2 regions of the Roseomonas sp. TAS13 genome follow, and region 2 is predicted to be linked to the other one. Evidence: riboswitches for the same ligand, from Rfam matches in the RefSeq annotation. Region 2 holds a riboswitch; the other holds the start of a gene.
What was found. Region 2 has a riboswitch for thiamine pyrophosphate ahead of ROTAS13_RS10950 (ABC transporter substrate-binding protein). Riboswitches for the same ligand answer to the same signal wherever they lie in the genome.
Positions count from the first base shown of each region.

Region 1: another riboswitch for thiamine pyrophosphate. It lies ahead of thiC (phosphomethylpyrimidine synthase ThiC); the one in region 2 lies ahead of ROTAS13_RS10950 (ABC transporter substrate-binding protein).

Region 1 covers NZ_BDLP01000059.1:13,286-16,688, reverse strand. Annotated here, with positions in the region: partial or broken gene ROTAS13_RS07435 (mechanosensitive ion channel family protein) at 1-1,151, shown strand, start outside; gene ROTAS13_RS07430 (hypothetical protein) at 1,396-1,686, shown strand; TPP riboswitch at 1,752-1,874, shown strand; gene thiC (phosphomethylpyrimidine synthase ThiC) at 1,965-3,403, shown strand, end outside.
Region 2 covers NZ_BDLP01000113.1:3,125-6,527, forward strand. Annotated here, with positions in the region: gene ROTAS13_RS10945 (UxaA family hydrolase) at 1-1,403, opposite strand, end outside; TPP riboswitch at 1,549-1,658, shown strand; gene ROTAS13_RS10950 (ABC transporter substrate-binding protein) at 1,768-3,363, shown strand.

The DNA.
Region 1 (3,403 bases), on a different contig from region 2:
CGCTCTGGGGCGTCTGGGCGCTGGAGGTACCGGACGGCTTCTCGCGCCTGCTGCGCGGCACCGGGGCGACGCTGCTGATCCTGGGCGTGGCCAAGGGGCTCGATGTCGGCCTGCGCCAGCTCCTGGACCGCGCCATGGCGCTTCCCGCCGGCCTCGCCGCCCGCTATCCCGGGCTGGAGCTGCGCGCCACCCGCTACGGGCCCCTGTTGCGCAGCCTGGTGAGCGGCGTGCTGACCGTGGCGGCCCTGCTTCTGCTGCTGGAGGCCTGGGGCATCGGCGCCTTCGCCTGGTTCACCCAGGGGCGGCTGGGCTCGCGCATCCTGGGGGCGCTGGGCTCCATCGGCGTCAGCGCGCTGGTGGCCATCCTGGTGTGGGAGGTGGCGAACAGCGCCATCGCCCGCCAGCTCACCAAGGCCTCGCGCGAGGGCCAGGCTGCGCGCTCGGCCCGGGTACGCACCCTGCTGCCGATGATGCGCACGGCGCTGATGATCGTGATCCTGATCTTCCTGGTGCTGAACGTGCTGAGCGAGATCGGGGTCAACGTGGCGCCGCTGATCGCCGGCGCCTCGGTCGTCGGCGTGGCCATCGGCTTCGGCTCGCAGACGCTGGTGAAGGACGTGGTGACCGGCCTCTTCCTGCTGCTGGAGGACGCGGTGGCGGTGGGCGACAGCGTCACCCTCGGCACGCCGCCGCAGACCGGGGTGGTGGAGCGGCTCTCGATCCGCTCCATCCGCCTGCGCGCGGTGGACGGGTCAGTGCACATCATCCCCTTCTCCGCCGTCACCTCGGTCACCAACATGACCCGCGACTTCGCCTTCGCCATGCTGGAATTCTCGCTCTCCTATGGCGAGGACACCGACCGCGTGGCCGAGGTGCTGCGCCAGATCGCGAAGGAGATGCGGGCCGAGGCACGCTGGAGCGGCGCGATCCGCGACGACCTGGACGTCATGGGCGTGGATCGCCTGCTGGAGACCGGCGTGGTGCTGCGCGCCCGGCTGAAGACCGAGCCCTCGCAGCGCTTCCCGGTGGGGCGGGAGATGAACCGCCGCATCCAGGCGAGGTTCGAGGAGCTGGGCATCGTCATCCCTTCCCCCTGGCGCAAGGCCGCCACGGAGGAGGACCAGATGCATGCGACCGGCGCGAGTGCCTGACCTCTGCCATGCCTCCGGCGCGGGCCAGCTCCGCGCCGGTTTTGTCCGGGCCGCCTGTACAGCCGCCCGAAGCCCGTCCTAGGCTCGCAAGCATGACGGTCCGGACCTTCACGCGGCGAATTACACGCCCGGTCGCCTGAGCGCCGCCCGGGGGGCCATCCCCCTCCGAGGCGGGCGAAGAGCGGCCGGGACAATGATCCGTCACCCCCTCTTCGCCGCGTTTTGTCCGGAGGCCTCCAGAGCCATGTCCGACCACCTTCCCGTCGCCGCCCGCTTCAGCCTGCTCGCCGAGCCCTCGCCCGGCCTGTTGCCGCGCGCCATGCAGCCTTTCGCCAAGCGCGACCTCGTGCCCGACCATTTCGCCTCGCACCGCGAGGGCGGCACGCTGCGCCTGTCCTTCGGCATGAAGGCCATGCCGGCGGAGATGGTGAACCTCGTGCGCGGCGACCTCGCCCGCCTCGTCGGCGTGCTGGAGCTCCAGGTGGAGCAGGGCGAGATGGAGCGCGGCCCCGCGGTGCTCGCCGTCGCCGCCTGAGCACACGAAGCCGCGAGGGCGGCCGCGCCCGTTGACACGGCCCGCGCCGCGTGGCCCTGATGCGGGCATGTTCCAAGGGGGGTCCCGGTCCAGGGGCTGAGATAGCGCTGGGGCATCCTGCCCGCCGCGCTGACCCTTTGAACCTGATCCGGGTCATGCCGGCGAAGGGACAGGAACGGGCCGCCACGGGCCGGGATATGATTCCGTAGGCGTCCCACCCCGACGTCACACCAGACGACCCGGATCTCCGACCATGCGCAGGTGCAGGAGATCCGACCGTGCCAGACAGCCTTCCCCCGAAATCCCCGCCGGCGATCGGCGAGGTCGTGACCGGCCCGATCCCGGGCTCCCGCCGCGTCTATGTGGAATGCCCGGCGCGCGGCTTCCGCGTGCCCTTTCGCGAGATCGCGGTGCATCCCTCCGCCAAGGAGCCGCCCGTCACGCTCTACGACGCCTCCGGCCCCTATACCGACCCCGAGGCGAAGGTGGACATCGCGAGCGGCCTCGCCCGCATCCGTGACGCCTGGGTCCGCGCCCGGGGCGATGTGGAGGAGACCGAGGGCCGCGCCATCCGGCCGGAGGACAACGGCAACGTGTCCGACAGCCACCGCGTGCCGCAGTTCCCCGGCCGCATCCGCCCGCTGAAGGCGAAGGCCGGCGCGGCGGTGACGCAGATGGCCTATGCCCGGCGCGGCATCGTCACGCCGGAGATGGAGTTCGTCGCCATCCGCGAGAACATGCGCCGCGAGATGCTGCGCGAGGTCATCCGCGACGGCGAGGATTTCGGCGCCAGCATCCCCGATGTGGTGACGGCGGAATTCGTGCGCGACGAGATCGCCCGCGGCCGCGCCATCATCCCGAACAACGTGAACCACCCGGAATCCGAGCCGATGGCAATCGGGCGGAACTTCCTGGTGAAGATCAACGCCAATATCGGCAATTCCGCGGTCAGCTCCTCGGTGGCGGAGGAGGTGGACAAGATGGTCTGGGCGATCCGCTGGGGCGCCGACACCATCATGGACCTTTCCACCGGGCGCAACATCCACGACACGCGCGAATGGATCCTGCGCAACGCCCCCGTGCCGGTCGGCACGGTGCCGCTGTACCAGGCGCTGGAGAAGGTCGGCGGCGTGGCCGAGGACCTGAGCTGGGAGGTGTTCCGCGACACGCTGATCGAGCAGGCGGAACAGGGCGTGGACTACTTCACCATCCATGCCGGCGTGCGCCTCGCCCATGTGCCGCTCACCGCGCGGCGCGTCACAGGCATCGTTTCGCGCGGCGGCTCGATCATGGCCAAGTGGTGCCTGGCGCATCACCGGGAAAGCTTCCTCTACACCCGCTTCGACGAGATCTGCGAGATCATGCGGGCCTATGACGTCGCCTTCTCGCTGGGCGACGGCCTGCGCCCGGGCTCCATCGCCGATGCCAACGACGCGGCGCAGTTCGCCGAGCTGGAAACGCTGGGCGAGCTGACCCAGGTCGCCTGGAAGCACGACTGCCAGGTGATGATCGAGGGCCCCGGCCATGTGCCGATGCACAAAATCAAGGCCAACATGGACAAGCAGCTCGCGGTCTGCGGCGAGGCGCCCTTCTACACGCTCGGTCCGCTCACGACCGACGTGGCGCCGGGCTATGACCACATCACCTCGGCCATCGGCGCGGCGATGATCGGCTGGTTCGGCACGGCGATGCTCTGCTACGTCACGCCGAAGGAGCA
Region 2 (3,403 bases):
GTTTCCTCGCCGGTCAGGATGGTGCCGCAGTTGATGTCCATGTCGTCCTGCATCCGCTCGTACATCGCGGAATTGGTGGCGAGCTTCAGGCTGGGTGCCGGCTTGGCGCCGAAGACGCTGCCGCGGCCGGTGGTGAAGCAGACGAGGTTGGCGCCGCCTGCCACCTGCCCGGTCGCCGCCACCGGGTCGTAGCCCGGCGTGTCCATGAAGACGAAGCCCCTGGCGGCCACCGGCTCGGCATAGCGGTACACCTCCACGAGGTTCGTGTGGCCCGCCTTGGCCATGGCGCCCAGGCTCTTCTCCAGGATGGTGGTCAGCCCGCCGGCCTTGTTGCCGGGGGAAGGGTTGGCGTTGATCTCCGCGCCCTCCTTGGCGGTGTAGTCCTCCCACCAGTGCATCAGGTCCACCAGCTTCTGCCCGACCTCGGGGCTCACCGCGCGGCGGGTCAGCAGGTGCTCGGCGCCATAGGTCTCGGTGGTCTCGCTCAGGATCACCGTGCCGCCATGGCGCACGACCAGGTCGCTCGCCACGCCCAGCGCCGGGTTGGCGGAGATGCCGGAATAGCCGTCCGAGCCGCCGCATTGCAGGGCGACGCAGAGCTCGCCCGCCGGCACCGGCTCGCGCCGCACGGCATTGGCCTCGTCCAGCACGCTGCGCACGAAGGCGATGCCGGCCTCCACCGTCTTGCGGGCGCCGCCCATCTCCTGGATGTCCATGCTGCGCAGCCGGTCGGCGAGGCGCTGCTCCTGCATCATCCCGCCGATCTGGTTGACCTCGCAGCCCAGGCCGATGGCCACGACATGCGAGAAGTTCGGGTGCCGCGCATAGCCGCCGATGGTCCGGCGCAGCAGCGACAGCGGCTCGCCCTGCGCCATGCCGCAGCCGGTCTTGTGGGTCAGCGCCACCACGCCATCCACGTTCGGCCAGGCGGCCAGCGGGTCCTCGCCGGTGATCGGGTTGCGGCGGAAGGCCAGCGCGATCAGCTCCGCCACATGGGCGGAACAGTTCACGCTGGTGACGATGCCGACATAGTTGCGCGTCGCCACCCGCCCGTCCGGCCGTCGGATGCCCAGGAACGTCGCGGGCTCGGGCACATATTCGGTCGGCTTCAGGTCGGCGCCGAAGGCATAGTCGCGCGAGAAGTCGCCCATCGCGATCTCCTCCACATGCACCCATTCGCCGGGGGCGATGTCGCGCGTGGCGAAGCCGATCACCTGGCCGTAGCGCCGCACCGCCTCGCCCTTCACATGCGGGCGGATGGCGACCTTGTGGCCGGCGGGGATGCGCTTCTCCGCTCGCACCCCGGGGGCGACGGTGGTGCCGGGGGGGAGGACCATGCGCGCGATCACCACCCCGTCCTCGGGATGCAGGCGGATCACGGGCGGCTGGGTCACGGCATCCATGGCGTCGGTTTCCTCGTTGCCTGTCGGGCTTTGCCCGCAGCATAGGCCCCGCTGCCATGGCGGTTCCAGGGGGTGGCGCAAAGGATCGCTCCGCCGTCGCGGCGCGGGCGTCTTGCCGCCGTTCCGCCCCTGGCCCATAGCTGGGGCGGACATCGGGGGGAGCCCATAACGGGCTGAGAGGCGGGCAAGGCGGCCCGCGACCCCTGGAACCTGCCCCGGTTAGGACCGGCGAAGGGATCGGTGCACCTCATGCCACGGAAGGGCGGCCCTTTCCGGAACGTCCTGCCCCGCCGGGCGCCCCGGCAGGCGCCGTGGCCCTGCACCTCGCCTCGCATCCAGGGACCAGCGAGAGAGGACTTCCCGCATGCAAAGACGTGACCTTCTGAAGACCGGGCTGACCGCCCCCATCCTGGCCACACCCATCCTGGCCCGCCCGGCCCTGGCCCAGGGGGGGAATTCCGGCGCCACCCGTGCCCGCACCCTGCGCTTCGTACCGCAGGCGGCGCTGACGGTGCTGGACCCGGTCTTCCTCAGCGCCACGATCAGCACCACGCACGGCTTCTGCGTCTTCGACACGCTCTACGCCACGGACACCAAGCTGCGGCCGCACCCGCAGATGGCGGAAGGCCACGAGACCAGCGAGGACGGGAAGCGCTGGACCATCCGGCTGCGCGAGGGGCTGCGCTTTCATGACGGGGAGCCGGTGCGGGCGCGCGACTGCATCGCCTCGCTGGAACGCTGGGCCTCGCGCGACCAGTTCGGGCAGATCCTGCGCCAGAGCGTGGCGGAATGGACGGCGCCGGACGACCGCACCCTGTCGATCCGCCTGCACCGGCCTTTCCCGGCGCTGCTCTATGCCCTGGCCAAGCCGGCCTCGGTGGTGCCCTTCATCATGCCGGAGCGCATCGCGAAGACGCCGGGCGACAAGCCCATCACCGAGATCACCGGCTCCGGCCCCTGGCGCTTCCTGCCGGACGAGTTCAACAGCGGCAGCCGCGTCGCCTATGCCCGCAACGAGCGCTACGTGCCCCGCGCCGAACCCGCCGACGGCGCCTCGGGCGGCAAGCTGGTGCATTTCGACCGGCTCGAATGGCACATCATCCCCGATGGCGCGACCGCGGCGGCGGCGCTGAAGACCGGGGAGGTGGACTGGGTGGAATACCCGCTGCCGGACCTGATCCCGTCCCTGAAGCAGGACCCGAGGCTGGCCTTCCAGGTCTATGACCCGATGGGCTTCCTCGGGATCATGCGCTTCAACCAGCTGCACCCGCCCTTCAACAAGGCGGAGGTGCGCCGCGCCGTGCGCGACCTTGTGGCGCAGCCGGATTTCATGGCCTCCGTCGCCGCCCCGGGCGACTGGGCGGAATGCCATGCCATGCTCCCCTGCACCCTGCCGGGTGTGGAGAGCCATGCGCCCGTGGCGCCGGACCTGGAATCGGCCCGGAAGATCATCCGCGCCGCCGGGGTGGAGGGGGCGAAGGTGGTGATCATCAACGCCTCCGACTTCGCCGCCATCGCGCCGCAGGGGCGACTGGCCGCGCAGCTGATGCGCCAGCTCGGCTTCGACGTGGATCTGGTGGAGACGGACTGGGCCAGCGTGCTCGCCCGCCGGACCAGCAAGGCGAAGCCGGGCGAGGGCGGCTGGAACATCCTGCCCACCAACGCCCCCTCCGGCTCCATCGCCAACCCGGCGGTGAACTTCGCCATCCGCGGCAATGGGGAGAAGGCCTGGTTCGGCTGGCCCGAGGACCCGGCCACCGAGGAGGCAATCGACCACTGGCTCTATGCCCCGGATGCCCAGGCGCAGTCCCTGGCGCTCCGCCGCGTGCAGGAGACGAGCTGGAACAGCGTGCCCTTCGCGCCCACCGGCATCTTCGTGCTGCAGACCGGCTTCCGCGCCGATCTTTCCGGCGTGCTGCAGGGGCCGAACCCGTACCTGTGGAACCTGCGCCGCGCCTGATCCGGCGCTGCCCCGTCCGTGGGTGAGGCGCTGCCTCTCC